Regions from separate parts of the Brevibacillus sp. FSL K6-0770 genome, predicted to be linked through region 1. Evidence: predicted binding sites of a transcription regulator. Region 1 holds the regulator's gene; each other region holds the start of a gene.
What was found. The regulator Rex, encoded in region 1, represses fermentation and respiration genes when NADH is low (regulators of the CRP and FNR family bind a similar motif). The targets are predictions, from matches to a motif close to TTGTGAAATATTTCACAA.

Region 1 (7,925 bases):
GCGATGAGCTCGCGCAATGTGTATTTGTCCGCAGAAGAACGCTCACAGGCACTCATCCTGTCGCAAAGCTTGCAGCAGGCAGCAGAGTGGCTCGCAGAGGGCAAGCCGCTTGCCGAGATCAAAGAGCGTATCGAGCAAATGATTGCAGCAAAACCGCTGGCAGATATCGACTATATCCAAATTTTGGGTTATCCTGATTTGGAGCCAATCGAAAAAGAGACATCCGGACAAGACATTATCGTGGCGCTTGCTGTCCGTTTTGGCAAGACACGTTTGATTGACAACCTGATCGCGTCTGTCCGTTAATCATACGTGGTAAGCGAAAAAGTTCCATAAGGATGACAAGGGAGGTAATGCCTGTGTTTCGCACTATGATGAAAGCGAAAATCCATCGCGCAACAGTGACAGAAGCGAACCTCAACTACGTGGGGAGCATCACGATCGACAAAAATATTTTGGATGCGCTCGATATTTTGCCCAATGAAAAAGTGCAAATCGTGAACAACAACAACGGGGCGCGTCTGGAAACGTATGTGATTGAAGGAGCGCCAGGAAGTGGCGTAATTTGCCTGAATGGCGCAGCAGCCCGTCTCGTTCAGGAAGGCGATATCGTGATCATTATCGCCTACGCCATGATGACCGATGAGCAAGCTCGTACGTACAAGCCAAAAGTGGCGATCATGGACGAGAAGAACCGGATCAAGGAAATGCTTGGCGAGGAAGTACACGCGACGATCCTGTAGACAAAGCATTTGCCTTTGGCTTTGCGCATAGAGCCACCTGCCTTGTGAGACAATGAAACTACTCATGCCTCACAGGGGGGTGGCTTTTTCGTGAAGATCGAAGACTGGTTTCAGACGTTGCGCACAAAAGCACAGACGATAGAGGAACGGTGGCAGGAAGCATCGGAGCAGGAAAGGCTTCAATTAGCGGATCAACTGTTTTACTTGCGGCAGGTCAGCGATACGGTCGTCGATTTGTGGCTGCAATTTGAAGAGAAGCTGTCCAACGCGATCCGGCACATCAAGCAAATGGAAGGGCAGCTGCCGACAGAGACGCAAGAGGAAAAGGCCAAGCCCGTTTCCTTAAAAAAAGAACCGTTAGCGACGGACCATAAACAGGATGGCCAAAAAGGGACGGCAAGCGAGTCAAAATCCGAGCCGAAATTCGAAGCCAAAGCCGACAAACTGCCGCAAGCGATGCACGCTTACGAGCCTGTATTTCGCCGCGGAGAAGGATTTTACCATCTGCGCATGTTTCAGGACGCGAAAAAGTGTTTTGCCGAGCTGGTGAAAGAAGCGCCGGACTGGGAAAGCGGTCGGCTGTATTACGCTTACAGCCTGTTGTTTTGCGACGACAAGGAAATGGCTTTTCGCGAGTTTCGGCTGTTGGGAAAATCGGCAAGCTCGCCTGCGATCGTGGCGATCAGCAGCAATGCCATCGGCTGCATATTAGCGGAGGAGAAGCAGTGGCTGGAGGCCGTGCAAGCTTTTAAAACCTCGCTGGAAGTAAAGCCTGAGCAGGAGGAAGCCAAGTACAACCTCGCTCTCTGCTACTTGATGGACGGCGATGCCCAGGAAGCGCTCGATGAGATCGAATGTTATTTGCAAAAGCACGAGCAAGATTGGGAGGCGCAGCTGTTATGGCTTCGCGCCGCCAAATTGCTGATGCAGATGGACGAGACGGCAGAGCTTGTTGCCCCATCGAGCCTGACTTTGCCCAACCGCGAGCTCGATAACGAGACGTTGCAGGAAATGGCTCATTTGTACGAAGCTGTGGGCAATTACCACCGGGCACAAGTGTGCTATCATTTTTTGACGGAACGGTTGCCCAAGGAAGGCTGGACGTGGCACGGGCTGGCATGGAACACCTGGCTGATCGCCGGGAGCAAACGAGCGCTGACGCTTGTGAAAAAAGCGATCAGTCTGGCGCCAGAGCAGGATGATTTTGTGTTCAGCTACGGCTGGATGCAGCTGTTTGATGGCAATATCCCGGGGGCCATCGCAGCGTTTCGCGGCATTTTGGCAAAAAACAGCGAAAACCGCCTGGGGCAGTCCGGAATGATCTCCGCTTTTGAAAAAGTCGGAGAGACGCTGGAAGCGAAGCGGTTGGCCAAGCTGTTTCTGGATGATGCGGACCCGTATATCCGTTCTCTTGGGTACTTCCACTTGGGGAGACTGGCGATGGTGGAGGAAAACTGGCGGCTGGCTGAGCAGTATTTCCAGCGAACGTTGCCTCACGCAGACCAGTTTCGGGAAATCCCGCTTTACTTGCAGCTGTGCGCGAGCAAGCTCGGCGCAGAAGCTGTGCAAAACGAGCTTGTGCAGCCGTAATTGCAGTCGGAAGCAGGAATATTTCCCACTGTTGCCGAATGTGAATGAGTGCGGATGACAGGTTCCGCCCAGGTTACGAGGTGACAACGCTTGAATCGATTACTGGTAGTAGACTTTGAAACGACGGGGAGCCATCCGCGGCAGGGAGACAGCATTATTCAGATCGGCGCTGTGGCGATCGACGACGGGCAGATCACAGAATGCTTCTCGACCCTGATTCATCCCGGACAGGACATCCCCCCTTTTATTACGCAACTGACAGGGATCACCAATGAAATGGTGGCTGACGCGCCTACTTTGGAAGAGGTGTTCCCGACATTTTTGCGCTTATTGGATGGACGAGCTTTTGTTGCCCATAATGCAAGCTTTGATCTCCAATTTTTACAAGAAGCCCTGCTGAGCCAGGGCTATTATGCGTTTGACGGATATGTGCTCGACACAGTCGAGTTGTCCCGCTTGCTTTTGCCGATGCAAAACAGCTACAGGCTTGGGGAACTGGCGTCGGAGCTTGCGATCGAGCATGACAATCCTCACCAGGCCGACAGTGACGCGCTGGCAACCGCCCAGCTCTTCTTGCACTTGCTCGATATTTTGCAGCAGTTGCCGCTCGTGACGATTCAACGACTGCAAATGCTCGTATCGTCGTTTCGTTCGGACATCGCGACACTTTTGCGGCAAATGGAAATGGAAAAGCTGGCGGAGCTGCCACAACTGGGCGACGAGCCAGCACGGCAAGCTTCACCGCTGTGGGATATATACCGCCAACTGGCTTTGAAAAAGCGCGAGGAAAAGCTGAAGGCGAGTTTCCAGCGCCCGCAGACGGAACGGAGCTACGGAAAAGCGTTCAGCGAGCAGCTGGAAGAAATGCTGAACGAAAAAGGCCAGATGCATGCCAGCATGAGCGGCTACCAGCGCCGGGAAGCACAGGAAGCGATGATGCACGCTGTCTTCGACGCCATGCAGGAGGGCACGCACCTTTTGGTGGAGGCAGGGACAGGCACAGGGAAGTCGCTGGCGTACTTGCTGCCCGGGATCATTTGGGCGTATCAAAATCAACAGCAGCTTGTAGTGAGCACGAACACGATTCAACTGCAAGAGCAGCTGTTCCATAAAGAGATCGCCACGTTGCAGCAGACACTTCCTTTTGCTTTTACGGCGTCGACGTTGAAAGGCCGGGGCAACTATTTGTGCCTGCGCAAATTCGAGATGGCATTGGAGGAGCCGGTAGAGGGCAGCAACCAGGAGATGCGGCTGGCAAAAGGTCAGCTTCTCACGTGGCTAACGCAGACCGAAACGGGCGATGTGGAGGAGCTGAGCCTGCCTCCGAGCGGACAGCTTTTCTGGCAGCAGGTGAAAAGCGATACAAGCTCTTGCTTGAACCGGGCCTGTCCGTGGTTTAGCCGCTGCTATTATTTTCAGGCGAAAGACCGGGCAAAAGAAGCAGATGTGCTCATCGTCAACCACGCTCTCTTCATCAGCGACTTGCAGGCAGAGAACCGGATTCTCCCGCCGTACGAGGTCGCGATTCTCGACGAGGCACACCATCTGGAAGATGCCGCGACACAGCACTTGGGCAAGCAGCTGACAACGACACAGGTGATGTTTTTGCTTGACCGCGCTTCTGTCGAGGAGGGGGGAGCGATTGCACGCTTTGCCGAGGAAATGCAAAGCTGGCAGCCGTCTGTCCAGGAAGAGCTGAACACGGTTCTTCTGGAGTGCAAGAAGCTGTCTGCGTCTTTGCGCGACAAGGCTCAGCAATGGACGCAGTTTCTGTACGCATGGGCTTCCGAGCGCGCCGAGGAGACGACAGATGCAGGCAGGGAGACGGTGCGGTATCGGGTAGCTTCTTTCACGGGAAAACAAGAAAAAATTCGCAAGGTGACGAAAAAGCTGATCGACGCCATGACAGACTTCGCTTCCAGACTGGAACAGATGCTGAAACTGGTTCCCGTTCCCCAAGAGGAGAAGCCGCCCTTCCTCATCCGCAGCTTGCAGACGGATTTGTTCGGGCTGGTGAAGGAATGGCAAAATGTGATGGAGCTATTGCATTTCTTTTTGCAAGAGCAAGATCCGAACTACGTCTACTGGATGGAGGTCGAGTCGCGCACGGCCCGCAAGCAGGTGCACTTGTCTGCGGCGTTGCTCGATGTCGCGGATTCGCTTGCCGAGCCGCTTTTTTCCCAGAAGCGCAGCCTGATCATGACTTCCGCTACGCTGACGGTCAAAAACAGCTTTTCTTACGTCATGAGCCGCTTTGGCCTCGACAAGCTGCCTGCCGAGCGGGTACGCACGCTGTCGCTGCCATCGCCGTTCCATTACGAAGAGCAGGGGCTGCTATTGATTCCTTCCGATTTTCCGGCGCCGGGAAAAGAAAACGACCAGACGTATCTCGAAGCGATCATCCAAGGCTGTGTAGACGTGGTTGTGGCGTCAAAAGGCAGGACGCTGATTTTGTTCACCTCGCATTCGATGTTGCGGCTGGTGTATCAAGCCATGAAAGAGCGTCTGGCCGGGGAACCGGAGCCGTACACGCTGTTTGGACACGGCATTGACAGCAACAACCGCAGCAAGCTGGTCAGTCTGTTTCGTTCGATGGAACGAAGCGTTTTGCTTGGCACGAGCAGCTTCTGGGAGGGCGTGGACATCCAAGGAGAGTGGCTGAGCAGTCTGGTTATCATCAAGCTGCCGTTCACGCCGCCCAACCACCCGGTTTACCAGGGACGCGCGGAAGCTTTGAAAGCAGACGGAAAAAACGCATTCATGTCGCTGGCGCTGCCGCAAGCCGTCATTTTGTTCAAGCAAGGAGTCGGACGGTTGATTCGTCACCATTTGGACCGGGGCGTTGTGGTCGTGTTCGATACGCGTGTGGTCGAATCCCGCTACGGCCGTTCCTTTTTGCAATCGCTCCCGCCGTTTCAGGTGGAGACAGGCTCCTGGCCGACGCTGCGCGAGCGAATTGAACCGTTCTTACGTATGCAATCCCTGCCAGATTCATAAAATGAAGCAATAGTCTAGCAGGGATTTAGGTGATAAAATAAATGTTATGGAAAAAAAAGTGGGCCTGGCTGCTTCTCGTCGCATGTGTGGCATTGCTATGTTCATGCTCCATCGATACCCATTTGCAGGAAGCCGTTAAGGTGGACGACCCGTTTGCAACCGAGAACGAAGCGGAGTTTACGGGTCTTGTCATCACTTACTGGGCGCTTCCTCATGGAGAAAGCACCTTGGTGCGGATGCCGAGCGGGAAAACCATGCTGATTGATACGGGCAGCGCGGAGGATTGGCCAGCTTTGGCCGCGCATCTTTCCGCTGCGAAGTTGACGCGCCTGGACTATCTGGTCTTGACGAACGATCAGCCTGAACATGCAGGAGGATTCCCTTTTTTACACCAGCAAATCATCATTGATTCCGTCATTGTGCCCAAGCTGATTGCGCCTTCGATCCGCCAGTTCGTTCCGTACGACAAGATCGCGAAGCAAAGAGAACTCGAGGAGAACCAGGAGCTGATTCTCGACACCGACATCACGATGGATGTACTGCTGCCCAGCGAGCCGCTGTTTTTGTCGCCGCAAAACAATTCGCTCGTTTTTGCGCTGACGCATGATCAGTTGCGGTTTTTGTTTGTGAGCGGCATCAACGAACAGGCCGAGGAGCGCTTGCTCGCCCGCCATCCCGAGCAGTTGAAGTCGGCTGTGCTGAAAGTGGGAGACCAGGGCAGCAATCAAGGAACTTCGCAGCCTTTTCTCTCCCGGGTTGATCCTCAGGTCGCCATCATCCAGAGCAATACAGAGCGCGACATGCAAAAAGAGGGCAAGACCGAGGTGCTGGAGCGGTTGGGCGAGTCGTGGGCGGAGACGTATATGACGGGCCGGGACGGATCGATCACGATCTTGTCCAACGGGAAAGATTACAGGGTATTCAAGCAAAAGAAATAGGGGGGAAGACCGAGCGTGGCTAAACACGAAAAGATTTCGGAAGCGGTCGTCCGCCGCCTGCCGATTTATCTGCGTTACCTCAGCTATTTGCAGCAAAACGAGGTAACTACTGTTTCCTCCCAGCAAATGGGCAAAAACTTGGATGTGAATCCGGCCCAAATCCGAAAAGACCTGGCAACATTCGGCGATTTCGGGAAAAAAGGAATTGGCTATGACGTCAATTACTTGGTGGAAAAAATTCGCCAGATTTTGAAGCTGACGGATGAGATACGCGTCGCGCTCGTTGGAGCAGGCCATTTGGGCCATGCGATCAGCAACTACAACGCTTATTTGAAAGATAACATGCGGATTGCGGCCATTTTTGACAATGATCCCGGCAAGCTGGGAAAAGAAGTGGCGGGCATCCCGATTCAGCCATTGAATGAGCTGGCGGACACGATTGCGCAAAGACAAATCAAGCTGGCGATTATCACCGTGCCCGCACCGGCTGCGCAATCCGTATGTGATCAGTTGACTCAAGCGGGTATCAAGGGAATCCTCAATTTTGCTCCTACGACAATTCGCGCGAAAAAGGATGTGCGCATCCACTATGCGGATGTGACTTCCAATTTGCAGAGCCTGGCCTACTACTTAACGTAAGAATGGAGTGTAGTCATGAAAAAGACCATCCTCATCCACGCAACAGTGATTACGGTAAATGAACAAAACGAGGTTATCCACGATGGAGCTGTCGCGTTCGAAGGCGACAAAATCACATATGTAGGCCCTACCCCTGAAGACCTTTCCGATGCAGGCTACGATGAAGTCATCGACCAAAAAGGCGACTTCATCCTGCCTGGTTTGATCAATACACACGGACACGCGGGCATGTCGCTTTTGCGTGGCTATGCGGACGATTTGCCGTTGCAACAATGGCTGGAAGAGAAAATGTGGCCGCTGGAAGCGCAATTTACCGCTGATTCTGTCAAATGGGGAACCCAACTGTCCCTGATTGAAATGATCCGTACCGGAACCACGACATTCGTCGATATGTACGATCATATGGACGAAGTAGCCAAGGCAGTCGATGCATCCGGCATGCGTGCCCGCCTGTGCCGCGGCATGATCGGTCTGTGCTCCGAGGAAGAAAGACAGACCAAGCTGCGCGATGCGACCGCTTTTGCCAAAGAATGGCACAACCAGGCGGATGGCCGTATCACCGTAATGATGGCACCGCATGCACCGTATACGTGCTCGCCTGAGTTTATCAGCCAAATTATTGAAAAAGCGGACGAGCTGTCTTTGCCGCTGCATATCCACATGTCTGAAACGGCATGGGAAGTGGGGCAAAACGAGAAAGATTACGGTTTGCGTCCAGTCGCTCACCTGGAAAAGCTGGGCATGTTCAACCGCCCTACACTGGTTGCCCACGCCGTGCATTTGACGGATGAAGAGATTGACATTTTGGCAAAATATCAAGTGAAAGTTTCCCATAACGTCGTCAGCAACCTGAAGCTGGCAAGCGGGGTAGCACCTGTACCGAAAATGCTGGCAAAAGGCGTGAGCGTTTCGCTCGGAACAGACAGCTCGGCGAGCAACAACAACCTCAACCTGTTTGAAGAACTGAAACTCGCAGCGATTTTGCACAAAGGCGTGAACAACGACCCGGTAGCCGTTC
Region 2 (7,925 bases), 1.4 Mb from region 1:
AAAAGAGGCGTTTCAGGCGACTTGCGCGGAAGCTGCCAAGCATTACGAGCTGGACGGGGAACGTCTGGAAGCGGCCGTGCGCCAGGAAGCACGGGCGATGTACGAAGCGTTTGAAGCATTTCCTTTTACGAAAATGATTGGCATTAACCCGTTCGAAGGGCTGTGGGCGCAATTTGCAGAAGGCAAGCAGCAGGAATTTCGCCAGCTGCAATCGTTCGTTCCGACGTATCGGAAGGAAGCCTGGACGCGCGGCTTGCGTGCGCTTGGCATAGAAGACGAGGCGCTTGGACACAAGCTGGGAGAACTGTTCGTCGCTGAGCGGAGAAGCCGCCCGATCGTCTATGAAGAAACGTTCGAAGTGCTGGACCAGTTGAAAGCGAAGTACAAGCTGTTGCTGCTCACAAACGGTTCGCCTGACTTGCAAAAGGAAAAGCTGGCTGGCGTGCCAAACCTCGCCGCTTATTTCGACCATATCGTCATCTCCGGCGATTTCGGACGAGGAAAGCCCGCGGCGGAAATTTTTGAACATGCGATGAGTCTGCTGGGCATTACAGCGGAAGAGGGCGTCATGATCGGCGACAAGCTGACGACGGATATTCAAGGCTCGAATGCAGTCGGTATGCGCAACATGTGGATCAATCGGCACGGCGCGACTTTGGCGGGGGATATCACCCCTGTGCACGAAATCGTGAGCTTGCGCGAGATTCAGACGATTCTCGATACAGTGGAGTAACACGGTTCCATTCACGTGGAAAAGACAAGCCCGCCAAGCGATTTGGCGGGTTTTTTGCCGTGAAGAAGCTGATTTTTTCAAAGCGTCCGAAAGTGTGATGTTTATCACCACGCCCAAGTCGCAGCCGCCGTATGATCAAGAGGAAGATCAGCCAACACAGAGGAGGAAATAAAGATGTTTTGTTATCAATGTGAGCAAACACCGACGGGCGGCTGCAAGGTAATCGGCGTATGTGGCAAAAACGAGGAATTGGCGAGCATCCAGGACACGATCATTTTTGCCCTGAAAGGGATCGCCGCCTATGCGACACATGCGAGACAATTGGGGTACATCGATCCGGAAGTGGATGGGATCACGCAGGAAGCTTTATATTTCACGCTGACAAACGTTAACTTTAACTTAGAGGAACACTTGCAAATGGCAATGAAAGTCGGGGGCGCAGCCATCAAAGTGATGGAATTGCTGGACAAGGCGCACACAGATCGCTTTGGCATTCCAGAGCCGATTACCGTCTCCCAGAACAAAATCGAGGGACACTGCATCGTTGTGACCGGGCACAATCTGTTTGCGTTGCGGGAACTGTTGGAGCAGACCGCAGGCAAAGGCATCAATATATACACCCACTCGGAGATGCTGCCAGCGCACGGTTATCCCGAACTGAAGAAGTACCCGCATCTGAAAGGCAATATCGGCAAAGCGTGGTTTGACCAACGGAGATTGTTTGAAGAGTTTCCGGGGGCGATCCTGGCGACGACCAACTGTGTGATGCCGATCAAAGGCACTTATGCGGACCGCTTCTTCTCCTACGATATTACGGGGCTTGAGGGCGTGACCAAAATTGAACACGACGATTTTACGCCACTCATCGAACGGGCGCTTGCCTTGCCAAAAGCCCATATCGAATCGGAGCAGACGCTGACGACCGGATTTCATCACGAGACGGTATTGGGAATCGCGCCGGAAATCATCGATGCCGTCAAGGCGGGGCAGATCAAACGCTTTTTCGTCATCGCCGGATGTGATGCACCAGGCAAAGGCGGCGACTACTATCGGGAATTGGCTACTTCCTTGCCGCCAGAAACCGTCATCCTGACAACTTCCTGTGGCAAGTTCCGCTTCAACGATGTGGATTACGGCGTCGTTCCGGGCACCAATATTCCGCGCTACATCGATCTGGGGCAGTGCAACAATTCCGGTTCTACAGTCAAGATCGCGACAGCGCTGGCGGAAGCGTTTGGCTGCGGGGTCAATGAATTGCCTGTGAGCATCGTCCTCTCCTGGTTTGAGCAAAAGGCCGTCGCAATTTTGCTCGGATTGTTCAGCCTGGGCATTCAAGATATCCGAATTGGTCCCAAGCTGCCGGAGTTTATCCAGCCAGGCGTGCTCACCGTGCTTCAAGATTTGTTCCGGATCAAATTGATTGGCGATGCCCAAGAAGACATGAAAGAAATGCTCGGCGTGCATTAATGGCAGGAAAAGATGGCTGTCCCTTGTGGGGCGGTCATTTTTCTTTGTTTGCCGAAAAAAGGAGGGGGCGCAAGGGGGAAGGTGTGACGTACTTAACAGCGTCTCCCCCTCTTTTCCATTACAGTAGATTTGTGAAAAGAAAAGGGAGGGGAAGCATGATGCCGTTTGGATGTTCCATGGGAATGACTCCGGAAGAAAACGCTCTTTGTGCCGCTTTAACCCAACTGAAAACAGAACACGGTCCGCTCGTGGAAAAAATGGTGGAACTTCAGCGACTTGCCACACAGTTTGTGGCTGCCGACGCGATTCGCAAAGAAGAATTGCTAACGGAACTGCAAACGAACGCAAACGCCTTTATTGCCGAGCTTGAGCCTCACTCCGCGAAGGAAGAGGACGTATTGTTTACGATGATGGCCAAGTATGTCGGGAGGGAGGCGGGGCCTATTGCCGTGATGGAATACGAGCACGAACAGGCGAAACGCTTTCTGAACCGCTTTTTGGAGGATGGCTTCCCTGACTATTTGCAAAGCGCTGTCGAGGTTTTGCTCCAGCATTTTCAAAAAGAAGAGCAAGTGCTGTTTCCCATGGCCCAACAGCTGCTGAATGAAGAGGAAAAGCAGGAGCTTCTGGAAAAAATCGCGCCGCAACACCCAGAGCGCTTGTGAGCACAGCGAAGGCAAGCCCTCTAGTCAACCAGGCTGTGCTCGATGAATTGCTCTTCAAGCGCTTTCAGATCGTGCGCCCAAAACTTGATGACTTCCAGGGCAATCTGGTGTTGAAGCTCCGCCTTGCTTGTCAGCTGGAGAACCACCTTTTTCCGATAGTCGGAATGGATGCTGTAAAACGTACAGTCTGCCTGCTGTCCCTGGATCGACAGCTGCTTGTAATAGGGAAAGCCGCATAGAAAAAAGACATCTTGTATATCGGCAATTGTCATCATCTCATGTCACCTCGAACTCAGTCGTGCCCCAAGCATAGGTCAAGACGAGCTGAATTGACTGTGCGTACGATCACACGGTTCCAAACGATTTTGTGAATGAGCGCGATTGTGATTTTCCTCACAACGAAGCGTCGAGGATGAGGATAAGGTAAAAAGGGGGATGAGCATTGGGAGTTCGGCCTGACACAGAAACATCCTCGTCTGGCCGACTCCGTTTTTTTCCTAAAGAAAAGGAGTGGTGATAGATGGTTCGCAAAATTCAGCTACCCTTGCAAACATTCAGCCTCGTTGCTGGATTCATGGTCTGGGTCATCTTGTCTTCTTTGATGCCGTTTATGAAAGAGGAATTGCAATTGTCAGCAGGACAAATCGCCTGGATTACGGCGATACCTGTCTTGCTGGGCTCCTTGTTGCGTATTCCGATTGGCTATTATACGAATCGCTTCGGGGCGAGACTGCTGTTTACCGTCAGCTTTCTTCTGCTGCTCGTGCCTGTGTACTACATAAGTGAAGCACGTTCGGCGGCGGATTTGATGATCGGAGGGTTTTTTCTGGGGATTGGCGGCGCGATCTTCTCGGTAGGCGTGACTTCCTTGCCCAAATATTATCCGAAGGAAAAGCACGGCTTCGTCAACGGCATTTACGGAGTAGGCAATGCCGGGACCGCGCTCTCCACGTTTTTCGCGCCCATCGTGGCGAAGCAGATTGGCTGGTCGGGCACTGTGAAGCTTTATCTGGGGTTGCTCGTGCTGTTTGCACTCCTTAACTTCGTCTGGGGCGACCGTAAAGAAACGCGGGTTAAGACTCCCGTGATGGAGCAGATCAAAGGGGTTTACCGAAATGAAAAGCTGTGGTTTCTCAGCCTGTTTTACTTTATTACGTTTGGCTCGTTCGTCGCTTTTACCGTCTATTTGCCAAACTTTCTCGTCAGCAGCTTCGGGTTGGATAAAATAGACGCGGGCATGCGGACAGCGGGATTCATTGCGCTGGCTACCATCGCCCGGCCGCTGGGAGGCTGGCTCGGAGATCGCTTCAATGCTTTGAAGGTGTTAATGGTGGTCTTTGCCGGACTGAGCTTGTTCGGGGTCGTTCTGTCGTTCTCGCCGTCGTTGCAGCTGTATTCGATCGGATGCCTGGCGATTGCTGTCTGCGCGGGAATCGGGAACGGGACGATTTTCAAAATGGTTCCGTACTACTTTTCCAAGCAAGCCGGGATCGTCAACGGGATCGTTTCCGCGATGGGCGGGCTTGGCGGATTTTTCCCGCCATTGATTCTCTCGCTATTATTTAGCCTTACAGGTCACTACGCTATCGGGTTCATGGCCTTGTCCGAGGTAGCGTTAGCCAGTCTGATCCTCGTCTTCTGGATGTACTATCAGGAAAAAATGCAGTTGGCCAAAACGATCGTCGACAACACGGGAGAAGCCATCGTCATCACCGATACGAAAGGGATCATCCGCGATGTAAATCCCGCTTTTTCTGCGGTGACGGGCTACGAGCGTCACGAAGTGGTCGGCAAAAATCCGAAGCTGTTAAAATCCGGGATGCAGGAACCGGGCTTCTACCAGCAGATGTGGCAGCAGATTGCCGCCACAGGCTTTTGGCAGGGCGAAATCTGGAACAGGCGCAAGAGCGGCGAGGTTTATCGCCAATGGCTGACGATCAGCTCGATCCGGGATGAAGCGGGAGACGTCCAGTATTACGCAGGCATGTTTACCGAGTTGACACCACAGCAGCTTCAACCAGGCAATCCGGCAGTTCCTGCGTCCAGCTAGAAAAAAAGGCAGCCATGTTCGCGTGGCTGTCTTTTTTATACAAAAAACGCTGCACCCGCTCTCCTGCTTGGAGGAGACAAAAGGTGCAGCGTTCGTTGTTACATTTGGCAAATTTCCGGCGGGCAATCGTCACAACAGATTGCTTCTTTCAAATACTCCACATCTTTGATCAACAGGTATCCGTGCGGCATGATCTCGATGACATCCAGCTTTTTCAAATCGGCGAGCATCCGGTTGACGCTTTCGCGGGTGAGGCCGATGAATTGGGCAAGATCGCGATTGGTGAGAGAAAGCTTGATGAGAATGCCGTCCTCTCGTTCTTCTCCGTACGTATTGCTCATGCGGATCAGCGTGGAGTAAAAGGCTCCGATTTTGCCGTTCAACAGCAAGTCGCGGAACTTGGATTGGATTCTCCGGTTCATGATGGCCATCCAGCGCAAAAAGTCGACGCAAAACTCACCGTTTTCCAAGAGCAGCTTCTCCAGTGCGCTCCGCTGGATGACGTTGACCTCGCCCGGCTCGTGCATGGTCGCTGTAGACGTATAAGTAACGCCTGACTCAAAAAGCCCGACCATTCCGACCAGCTCGCCTGGCCCAAATACTTGCAAGGTCAGTTCCTTGCCGTCGGCTGTCGCTTTGGTCAGCTTGATTTGTCCTGATTCCAGCAAGTACAACTTATCTGCAACTTCCCCATCGATAAACAGGACGGACTCTGTAGGGGACATTTTTTTCTTCGTGCCGATTTGTGCCAATTGATGAACAAAAGCAGGAGAAACCTGCTCAATAAACGTGAGACTTTTCATGAATCGTTGCACCTCTGCTTTCCTTGCCGCTCTGCTCTCGCATAACCTGCTGCCCCATTATAGCACGGAGATTTTGACAAAGGCGTGTCATCTTCTGGGCGATCGCATGCAGGTGTGAGGTATGTCACTTTGGAGCGCCAGCGGCCTTGTTACAATAAAGCCAACGATCGACAAAGCTTTGTACCAGAGGAGGTTGTTCGCATGGAGCGGGCATTTGCGTCCAAAGTGGCCAGAAGGGCTTTCTATACAGTCTGTGTGTTGTTTTTGGCTTCGTACCTAGGTTCTCGTTTTTTTACCCACATGGATTTTGCCTTGTACGGTTACATGGTGGGAACAGTCGTGTTCATCGGCGGGTTTCTTTATCGGTTCTCGGCTTGGGCTGACCGACCGCCAACGAACATTATCCTGAAAAAAGGGTTGCGGCTGTTGCTGCGCAAAAGCACACCGCAAACGGCAGTGGATCATCTGGCGACCTACCGCTTTATCTGGAATCGCGGCTGGTATCGCTGGACCCAGCACATCCTGCTTGGCTGGGGCTGCATTCTCTCGGCACTGGTGACATTTCCGCTCGTCTTCGGCTGGATGTACTTCACCATGGGGGATAACGGCACCTACACCGTCGTCGGGATGGGCATTGATCTTTTGCAAGTCAAAGCGGATGGCTGGATTGCCTTTTTGTTCTACAACGCGCTTAACATTACGGCGTTCATGGTGATCGCAGGAGTGTGCATGGCGCTGTACCGCCGCTTGAAAAACTGGCAGGCCCGTGCGGAGCAAAGTTTTCTGTACGATTTCTTGCCGCTCTATCTGCTTCTGTTCATCAGCATCACCGGCTTGCTTTTGACGGTGAGCAACCTGTTTCTCCACGGCTTCGGCCATCCGGTGATGAGCATGATCCATCAGTTTTCCGTCATCGTCACCTTGATTTATTTGCCCTTTGGCAAGCTGGCGCACATTCCGTTCCGGCCGATGAGCGTCTTCGCCCGCAATTATCGCGAGCATTATGCCGAGCAGGAAATGAAGCATTGCCAGGTGTGCGGAGAGCGGTTTGTGTCCGCCGAGCAGTCTGGTGACGTGATCGATGTCTTGCAGGAAAACCAGATTCGCTTCGAAACGGCAGAAGGCTTCCATCTTGCGGAGTTGTGCCTGCCTTGTCGCAGAAAATATCGCATCTTCCGTTTTACCGGCATTCCTACCCATCACCGATCGGAGAAAGAGGCGAACCAGCATGCAAAAGGATAAATTTTTCAAGGAGATCCAAAACAAGCTCCATCCGGGAGAAAAGCTGGTCAGCACGCATTGCAGCTATTGCGGCATGCAGTGCGGGATGAACCTGCGTGTCGATACGAGAACGAATACGATTATCGGGGTAGAGCCGCGTTACGACTTCCCGGTCAATTTAGGCAAAATGTGCCCAAAAGGGGTTACCGCTTATCAGCAGGTCAACCATCCTGACAGGATCAAAAGGCCGCTCATCCGCCGCAATCCGGCATGGAAAGGAACGGCGGAAGGCTTCGAAGAGGTGTCCTGGGATGAAGCGCTCACTTTCATTGCAAGCCGATTCACGGAATTGCAGGAAGCATACGGCAAAGATACGCTGTCTGTCTACTCCGGAGTTTCGATGACGAACGAAAAGTGTTACTTGACAGGCAAATTCGCCCGCGTGGGGCTGCAAACGCGATATATCGATTACAACGGGCGGTTTTGCATGTCGTCAGCAGCTGCCGGGTTTAACCGCAGCTTTGGCATCGACCGTGGCTCAACCGTCCCGTGGACAGATATTCACCAAACCGATTGTTTGCTGATTGCCGGTTCCAATGCGGCGGAATGCCATCCGACCAGCATGTTTCGGATTTGGGAAGTGCAAAATCGCGGCGGCTACTTGATTGTAGTGGACCCGCGTGAGACACCGCTTGCCCGCCGCGCTGACGTCCACCTCGATTTGCGGCCAGGGACAGACCTCGCATTGGCGAACGGACTGCTGCACCTTTTGATCGAAAATGGCGCCATCGACGAGGAATTTATTCACAATCACACCAATGGCTTTGCCGAAACAAAAGCGTTGGTCGAAATGTATACACCTGAGGTCGTCAGCGAGATTACAGGCATTGCGCAGGAAAAAATCATTCGCGCAGCCGAGATTTACGGCAAGGCACCTGAGGCAATCGTGATGTTTTGTCGGGGTGTCGAACAGCAATCCAAAGGAA
Region 3 (7,925 bases), 620 kb from region 1:
ACACGGTAAAGCTGCAAAAATTATCGTGTACAAATACAAAGCCAAGAAAAACTACCGTCGCAAACAAGGTCACCGTCAACCGTTCACCAAAGTTGTGATCGAAAAGATCAACGCTTAATTTTGGTGACCTGATATGATTGAAGTGATCGTGAGCCGTGCGCAGCACGGTATCCATGAAATTTGTATTTCCGGACATGCCAATGCGGGTGCCTATGGGGCGGACATCGTTTGTTCTGCCGTGTCAGGCATCAGCTTTGGTATATTAAACAGCGTGCAGCCGTTGACAGGACTGACACCGCAAGTATCAGTCGCCCAAGAAGGCGGCGGCTTTCTAAAATGGACGCTGGCTTCGCAAGAAGCGGCGGACATACTAGAAAAGCAGCAGCTTTTGGCTGAGAGCATGGTGATCGCTCTGTTATCGGTAGAAGCGCAGTACGGGAAATACGTAAAAGTGAATGACCATAAATGGCAGGGAGGTGTCTGATATGAACATGCTGTTTAATTTGGACCTTCAGTTTTTCGCATCGAAAAAAGGGGTAGGTTCCACTAAAAACGGACGCGATTCCATTTCCAAACGTCTGGGCGTGAAACGTGGTGACGGTCAATTCGTTACTGCCGGAAACATCCTCGTTCGCCAACGCGGAACGAAGATCTACCCAGGTACGAACGTAATGAAAGGCGGAGACGACACTCTGTTTGCAACTGCAGATGGTGTTGTTCGTTTCAAGCGTCTGGGCCGCGATCGCAAACAAGTTGTGATCGAGCCAGTTGCTTCCGAAGCGTAAATATTTTTCCAAAAGAAAACCCAGCATCGGTGCTGGGTTTTCTTTTTGGTTTCGGGTAGGCGGATTTTGGGAATAAGACTTGTGTCAAAATAGTTGGGCGCAGCCAAGTTTTCTCATTGTCTGGCCCCCTTTTATGGTACAATAGTTAAGAAAGAAATTCTTATCGACTTGGGTGAATGTGATGGGGGACGAGCGGAGACTGCTTACGCATCAGACAGACCAGCTGTTGGCCGTACTGAACCGGCAGCGGCATGACTGGTTGAACCACGTTCAGGTTCTGCTCGTCTATTTGCATATGAACCGTACTGAGCAGGGAGAGGCGCATTTGAAGCGCATCGCGCAGATGGCGATGCAGGAATCGATGGTCGCCCGTTTGAACAACTCCCTGTTGTCCGTCTTCTTCTTGACATTCAATGCGCTGAACAAGGAAATGCTTTTGGAAGTAGACGTGTGCAATGACGTGGATCTCACGCGAATAGCATTAGGCGAGCAGCACTTGTTTCAGTTGGTGTCAGAGATATTATGCACAGTGAACGATCATGTAGACCAAAGCGGCTACGAACCAGCCAGTATGCAAGTAAGCTTGCAGGCGGATCAACGAGGCGTTCATTTTCGTTTTGACCTGGCCGGAGAGCTGAATGCATCCGGAATGGAAAAATTGGAAAAGCTGATACGGAATAGCGAGCAAAGTACGGTGGAGGTCACCGAGTGGATACATACGGAAGACGAATGGGTCCTGGATTTGCTGGTTCCATTCGCGCAATGAAAGAGGTGGCACCATGTTTGTCGATCAGGTAAAAGTTTATGTCAAAGGTGGAGACGGCGGTAACGGAGCCGTTTCTTTCCGCAGAGAGAAGTACGTGCCACTGGGCGGGCCAGCAGGTGGCGATGGTGGAAAAGGCGGAGATGTCATATTCGAGGTGGACGAAGGACTGCGCACGCTCGTAGACTTCCGCTACCAAAGACACTTCAAGGCGACACGCGGCGAGCACGGCCGCAACAAGTCGCAGCACGGAGCAGGCGCGGAGGATATGGTTGTTCGCGTACCGCCGGGAACGACTGTGATCGATGACGATACAAAAGAAGTCATCGCCGATCTGATCGAGCATGGTCAGCGTGCTGTGATCGCCAAAGGCGGACGCGGTGGACGGGGTAATATCCGTTTTGCCAATTCGTCGAATCCGGCGCCGCATATTTCCGAGAACGGCGAGCCTGGCCAAGAGCGCTACATCGTCATGGAGCTGAAGCTGATTGCCGACGTCGGTCTGGTTGGTTATCCGAGCGTAGGGAAGTCTACGCTGCTCTCCAGTGTGACCGCAGCGAAGCCAAAAATTGCTGCCTATCACTTTACTACATTGACTCCGAATCTCGGTGTCGTGGATTTGGGCGAACAGAGCTTCGTCATGGCTGACTTGCCAGGGCTGATTGAGGGAGCGCACGAAGGTGTAGGGCTTGGTCATCAATTCCTGCGCCACGTAGAGCGCACTCGTCTGATTGTCCATGTCATTGACATGGCGGGAGTGGATGGACGCGATCCGTACGAAGACTATTTGCAGATCAACCGCGAGCTGAAGCTGTACAACCTGAAGCTCGAAGATCGTCCGCAAATCGTTGCTGCCAACAAGATGGACGTGCCGGAAGCGGCCGAAAATTTGCAGCGCTTCAAAGAAAAAGTGCCAGGTGTTCAAGTTTTCGAAATCTCGGCAGCGACCCAGCAAGGTGTCAAGGAACTGATGTACGCAGTAGGCGAGACATTGTCCACAATTCCGGACAAGCCGACAGTCGAAGAAGTACAAGAAGTGGAAGAGCGCGTGATGTTCCGTGCGGAGAAAGAGCCGGAGCCGTTTGAAATCACTCGCGACAACGAAGTATTCGTGATCAGCGGGGAAAAAATCGAGAAGCTGGTGCGCATGACGAACCTCAACAGCTATGACGCAGCTCAGCGCTTCGCGAGACAGATGCGCAGCATGGGTGTGGACGAGGCATTGCGCAAACACGGTGCAAGAGACGGGGATACCGTTCGGATTGGCAAATTAGAGTTTGACTTTGTGGAGTGACAAATAGAATGATTGATATCCCATCCCTCACCCCTTTTATGGCGGACAAACGCCTCCAACGCGGTGCTTCATTGCCGATGATGATCTCTAGACAGGTCAAATCGCCCATTCAAGTAATGGTTGAGCATGTCAAAAGTAGTTATCTCGTCGTTTCTCTTGAGATGAAGGCCGATGCAAAGGCCGAGCTGCTCGGATCAACGGTGCGTGTTCGGTGGGAATCGGATGCGGCGATTAACACGATTGATCTGGAAGTGATTTCGGAAGAAACGATATGGCCTATCAAGCTGTTGGCGATGGTTCCGGTCAGCGTCGGCGTCGAGATTGCCACAGGCCGCAAGCAGGAACCCATTCCGCCCGGGATTGACATTCGCGTCCCGTACAAGGTGATGGGCGCAAGACCGATCGAGGAAAAAGGGGAGGCTGTGCTGCTGAAATTTTCCCCTACACGACTGATACTCGCAACAGAAGGTTATGTGGCCAAAGGGGAGTTTCTCCACCTTTCTTTCACGGTTCCTTCGACTGGGCAAGAAATCGTCATGATGGCAAAAATCGTGGAAAAGACCTTCGAAGACAAGCAGACAGTAATCGAGTTAATTTTTACGGATATCAATGAAAAACATCACCAAGTCATCAAAGATTACTATAAAAAGCTCTCAACTGCCGCTTCTTCCTAAGGAAGCGGTTTTTTTCCTTTGCTGTTCCCGCGAAGAAGGTATATAGTAGAGTACATAGAGTTCTAAATCGAGCCTGTTCACCTGATGGATTTGTTCTGTGCTTTTTCCTGAATATCACTTTGTGAAATCATGCACTTTTGATCATTCGACGTAGCTGTATCATTCGCTTTGTGAAAAATATTACAAGCACACGTGCTTTTCGGTATTTTGGGAGAATAGCGGCCGTAACTCGTATGAACAGGCATCGAGAATGAAGGCCTCTATTCCAAAGCAAAGGAGGACGTTTTTCCATGTCTCAAACAACCACGCAACAAGCTCAAGCAGAAGTAGCAAGCACAGCTACTCTGGCACCTGAGCAACAAATGGATGTACTCGATCAGTTGATGAAACCAGAAATTCAAGAATCCCTGAATGTATTGGTGGCAAACTTGCCAAAACTGGCCGAGATGACAACTATCCTCACCAAAACGTACGACCTGGTAAACACCGTAGCTAACGATCATGTACTCATCGACGACATCAAGGGCGGTATGGAAGAGTTCGTCAAACCGATTTCCGACAAGGCAAAAGGCATCGCGCAAGCGGCTATTGAAGCAAACGACCGCGCGCATACTGAGGAAACGACCGTTGGCTTGTTTGGCATGCTCAAAATGCTGAAAGATCCGCAAGTGCAAAAAACATTGCGTTTTGCACAAGCATTCCTCGAAGTTTTGGCTGAGCGCCAACAACAAAAACGCTAATTACGATAACCTACGAGAGACAAGGACGGAGGATTAGGCATGGCGAAGCATATTCTCATTCTGGGCGGCGGCTACGGCGGTTTGCTGTCCGCTTTGACTGCACGCAAATACATGACGGCGGAAGAGGCGACGATCACGGTTGTGAACCGTTTCCCTACGCACCAAATCATCACGGAGCTGCACCGTTTGGCAGTAGGCAACCTGTCTGAACAAAACGTGGCACTGCCATTGGAAAGACTGCTGCGTGGAAAAGACATCAACCTGGTGATCGACACTGTTGAAAAAATCGGTCTGGAATCGCAACGCGTCACTTTGACGAGCGGCGAGAGCATCAAATACGATGCACTCGTAGTTGCTCTGGGCAGCGAAACCGCATTCTTCGGTATCCCTGGCTTGCAAGAGTACAGCTTTACACTGAAATCCGTAGAGGAAGCGAACCGTCTGCGCGCGCACCTCGAAGAGCGCGTAGTGGAATACAGCAAGAGCAAAAACAAAGCCGATGCGACTTTTGTGGTCGGTGGCGGCGGCCTGACCGGAATCGAGCTGGTTGGCGAATTTGCTGACATGCTGCCTGATCTTTGCCGCAAGTACGGCGTAGATTTTGCAGACCTGTCCATCTATTGCGTAGAGGCAGGACCATCGATCCTCGCGGGTTTTGCTCCTGACCTGGTAGAGCGTGCAAAAACCAGCCTGGAAAAACGTGGCGTTCAGTTCCTGACTGGCGTTCCTGTAACCGAAATGAAAGAAACAACCGTTTGCCTGAAAGACGGCAACACCATCGAAACCAAAACAATGGTTTGGACTGGTGGCGTTCAAGGAAATCGCGTAGTGGCTGAGTGCGGCATCGAAGTAAACCGCGGCCGCGCAACTGTGACTGAGTTCCTGCAATCCACTTCTCACCCGGAAGTATTCCTCGCGGGAGACAGTGCAGTGGTTATGGGGCCAGAAGGCCGTCCATACCCGCCAACTGCTCAATTGGCATGGCAAATGGGTGAAGTGGTTGGCTACAACCTGTTCGCTCACTTCAACGGCTCCAAAATGGACACGTTCAAGCCAGTCTTCTCCGGTACTCTCGGAAGCTTGGGCCGCAAAGATGCCATCGGAACCATCGGTGCAAGCCAGCTGAAGCTGAAAGGCTTGCCAGCTACGCTGATGAAGGAAGCGAGCAACGTGCGCTACCTGACTCACATCAACGGCTTGTCTTCGCTCGCGTACTAAACCAAAAACAACCATACGAACAAGCGTCAAACCCCGGGATACACAAATCCCGGGGTTTTTTCTTTACAAAACAGCTCGCTCGCTTTTAGCAAGGGAAATGTGCCTGCTTGCGCCTGACCATACGCCTGTGGCCGTTTGCTGAAAAAGCTTGGCCGTTGACGGCTATTTATTGCCGCTCGGGTCCTCGATGATGTTAGGCGATTGCGCCATTTTTTTGCCCCGAAGATCAGAACCGAACTGCTCCAGGCTGCTCGGTTTTCCAGCCGGATGATTGTTGCGGCGCTCCGATTTGTCTGACTTTCCGCGTCCTGCCATTCGTGCTTCACCTCCTCTTTTTCTTGCCGCTTTTAGTGTGTACGAAGATCGACATAGCCATGTAACCCAGGTGAACCGAATATGGTTCCATGAAAAAAGTTGGCGATGAAGGATTGTCACAGCGAGTACTATCCGTTATAATGTCCTCTATGAAGAAACAACTGTTTTTCTCAGGAGGACACAACACGTGAAACGGGAAGAGAAGTTCTACTTGATACGATCTGACATCTTACCAGAATCAATCGTCAAGACGATCGAAGCGAAAAAGATGCTGGAATCCGGCGAAGTGGACACCGTGAATGAGGCAGTAGATCGAGTGGGACTGAGCCGGAGTGCATTTTACAAATACAAGGACGGGATATTTCCCTTCAATGCCATGATGAGCGAAAAGATCATGACGATCACGTTTTCGCTGGAGCACATGTCCGGTTATTTGTCGAAGGTGCTCACGTATGTTGCAGAACAAGGCGGGAACGTCCTGACGATCAATCAGACGATTCCGCTGCAAGGGATTGCCAATATTTCCATGTCTGTCGATATGGCCAATCTGCGCGTATCCAGCACGGAATTTCTGGAAAGCTTGCAAGAAATCCCCGGCGTTCGCAAAGCGATGATCGTCGGTAGAGGGTAAAAGAAGGGTAGGAGGAGAGAAACAATGGAGAAGCAAAGCATCAAGCTGGGGTTAATGGGGTTTGGAACAGTCGGGACTGGGGTTGTCCGCATCATTTCTGCTCATCAGGACGATTTGCAAAAGCAGACCGGACTGGGGATTGAGATCACGAAGATTCTCGTGCAGGATGCCGAGAAGTCGCGCAATATCGCCGCCATGGAAAATTTGCTGACGACAGAGCCTGCCGAGCTTCTGGATGATCCGGACATCGAGGTAATCGTCGAGGTAATTGGCGGCATCCACCCGGCCAAAGAATACATCCTCCAGGCGCTGGAGCGCGGCAAGCACGTAGTCACTGCCAACAAAGATTTGATGGCCTTGCATGGGGCTGAAATCTTGAACAAGGCGCAAGAAAAAGGCTGTGACGTGTTTTATGAAGCGAGCGTAGCGGGCGGGATTCCGATTTTGCGCGCTTTGGTGGAAGGCTTTTCCTCCGATCGCATTACGAAAATGATGGGGATCGTCAACGGGACGACCAACTATATTTTGACCAAAATGAGCCAAGAGGGCGCAGACTACAGCGACGTCCTCAAAGAAGCGCAAGCGCTGGGCTACGCGGAAGCGAATCCTACCTCCGATGTCGAAGGTTTTGACGCAGCCCGCAAGATGGCGATTCTCGCCACACTCGGTTTCCGCGTGCCGATGAAGCTGGAAGATGTGGACGTCAAAGGAATCAGTGCAGTAAGCAAGCAAGACATCGCATACGGCAAGCAGTTGGGCTATGAAATCAAGCTGTTGGGTCTGGCCCGCCGCGACGAGGAAGCGATCGAGGTAAGCGTGCAGCCGACGATGGTGCCGAAATCGCATCCGCTTGCTTCTGTCAACGGCGTGTTCAATGCGGTGTACGTACACGGGGAAGCCGTAGGCGAGACGATGTTTTACGGCCCGGGCGCAGGCGAGCTTCCGACCGCAACCGCAGTCGTGTCCGATCTGGTCACGGTTGTGAAAAACCGAAAGCTGGGCGTAAACGGACGCGGGATGGTTGCGCCGTACAAGGAAAAAGTGCTTAAAGACGACAGCCAAAAGCTGTCCAAATATTTCCTGCGAATCGTGGTGGCGGACAAACGCGGCGTTTTGGCAAAGATTACCCAGTTGCTGGCGGACAAAAACATTTCGCTGGAGCAAGTCATTCAGCAGCCGTACAACAATGGCGGCGAAGCGGAGATCATCATGGTGACGCACCAATCGTCCAAGAGCGACATGGATGGGGTCATCGCCTATATGGAACAAATGGACATCATCTCCAAAGTGGAGAGCTGCTACCGTGTAGAAGGGGGAGACAAGTAATGAGTTTTGATCGTCAATCTGGCATTATTGCGCGCTACCGGGAGTTTCTTCCGGTTACGGACAAGACACCGCTGGTCAGCCTGCACGAAGGAAACACTCCGCTGATCCATGCAGCGAACTTGTCCAAGAAGCTGGGAGTCGAGCTGTATGTAAAATATGAAGGACTGAATCCGACAGGC

Region 2: the regulator Rex is predicted to act here: its motif matches at 3,247-3,264, upstream of NST23_RS18415 (nitrate/nitrite transporter).
Region 3: the regulator Rex is predicted to act here: its motif matches at 3,685-3,702, upstream of NST23_RS09195 (DUF1641 domain-containing protein).

What each region holds. Positions count from the first base shown of each region.
Region 1 covers NZ_JBBOBQ010000001.1:2,517,710-2,525,634, forward strand. The annotation lists gene panC (pantoate--beta-alanine ligase) at 1-306, shown strand, start outside; gene panD (aspartate 1-decarboxylase) at 360-743, shown strand; gene NST23_RS12420 (tetratricopeptide repeat protein) at 834-2,333, shown strand; gene dinG (ATP-dependent DNA helicase DinG) at 2,424-5,330, shown strand; gene NST23_RS12430 (ComEC/Rec2 family competence protein) at 5,372-6,268, shown strand; gene NST23_RS12435 (redox-sensing transcriptional repressor Rex) at 6,284-6,907, shown strand; gene NST23_RS12440 (amidohydrolase) at 6,923-7,925, shown strand, end outside.
Region 2 covers NZ_JBBOBQ010000001.1:3,904,395-3,912,319, reverse strand. The annotation lists gene NST23_RS18435 (HAD family hydrolase) at 1-733, shown strand, start outside; gene hcp (hydroxylamine reductase) at 908-2,200, shown strand; gene NST23_RS18425 (hemerythrin domain-containing protein) at 2,359-2,865, shown strand; gene NST23_RS18420 (hypothetical protein) at 2,886-3,140, opposite strand; gene NST23_RS18415 (nitrate/nitrite transporter) at 3,386-4,915, shown strand; gene NST23_RS18410 (Crp/Fnr family transcriptional regulator) at 5,014-5,718, opposite strand; gene NST23_RS18405 (hypothetical protein) at 5,920-6,960, shown strand; gene NST23_RS18400 (molybdopterin oxidoreductase family protein) at 6,947-7,925, shown strand, end outside.
Region 3 covers NZ_JBBOBQ010000001.1:1,893,216-1,901,140, forward strand. The annotation lists gene rplU (50S ribosomal protein L21) at 1-118, shown strand, start outside; gene NST23_RS09170 (ribosomal-processing cysteine protease Prp) at 134-484, shown strand; gene rpmA (50S ribosomal protein L27) at 492-785, shown strand; gene NST23_RS09180 (Spo0B C-terminal domain-containing protein) at 967-1,551, shown strand; gene obgE (GTPase ObgE) at 1,565-2,842, shown strand; gene NST23_RS09190 (PilZ domain-containing protein) at 2,851-3,516, shown strand; gene NST23_RS09195 (DUF1641 domain-containing protein) at 3,807-4,256, shown strand; gene NST23_RS09200 (NAD(P)/FAD-dependent oxidoreductase) at 4,296-5,474, shown strand; gene NST23_RS09205 (hypothetical protein) at 5,637-5,789, opposite strand; gene NST23_RS09210 (ACT domain-containing protein) at 5,977-6,420, shown strand; gene NST23_RS09215 (homoserine dehydrogenase) at 6,445-7,746, shown strand; gene thrC (threonine synthase) at 7,746-7,925, shown strand, end outside.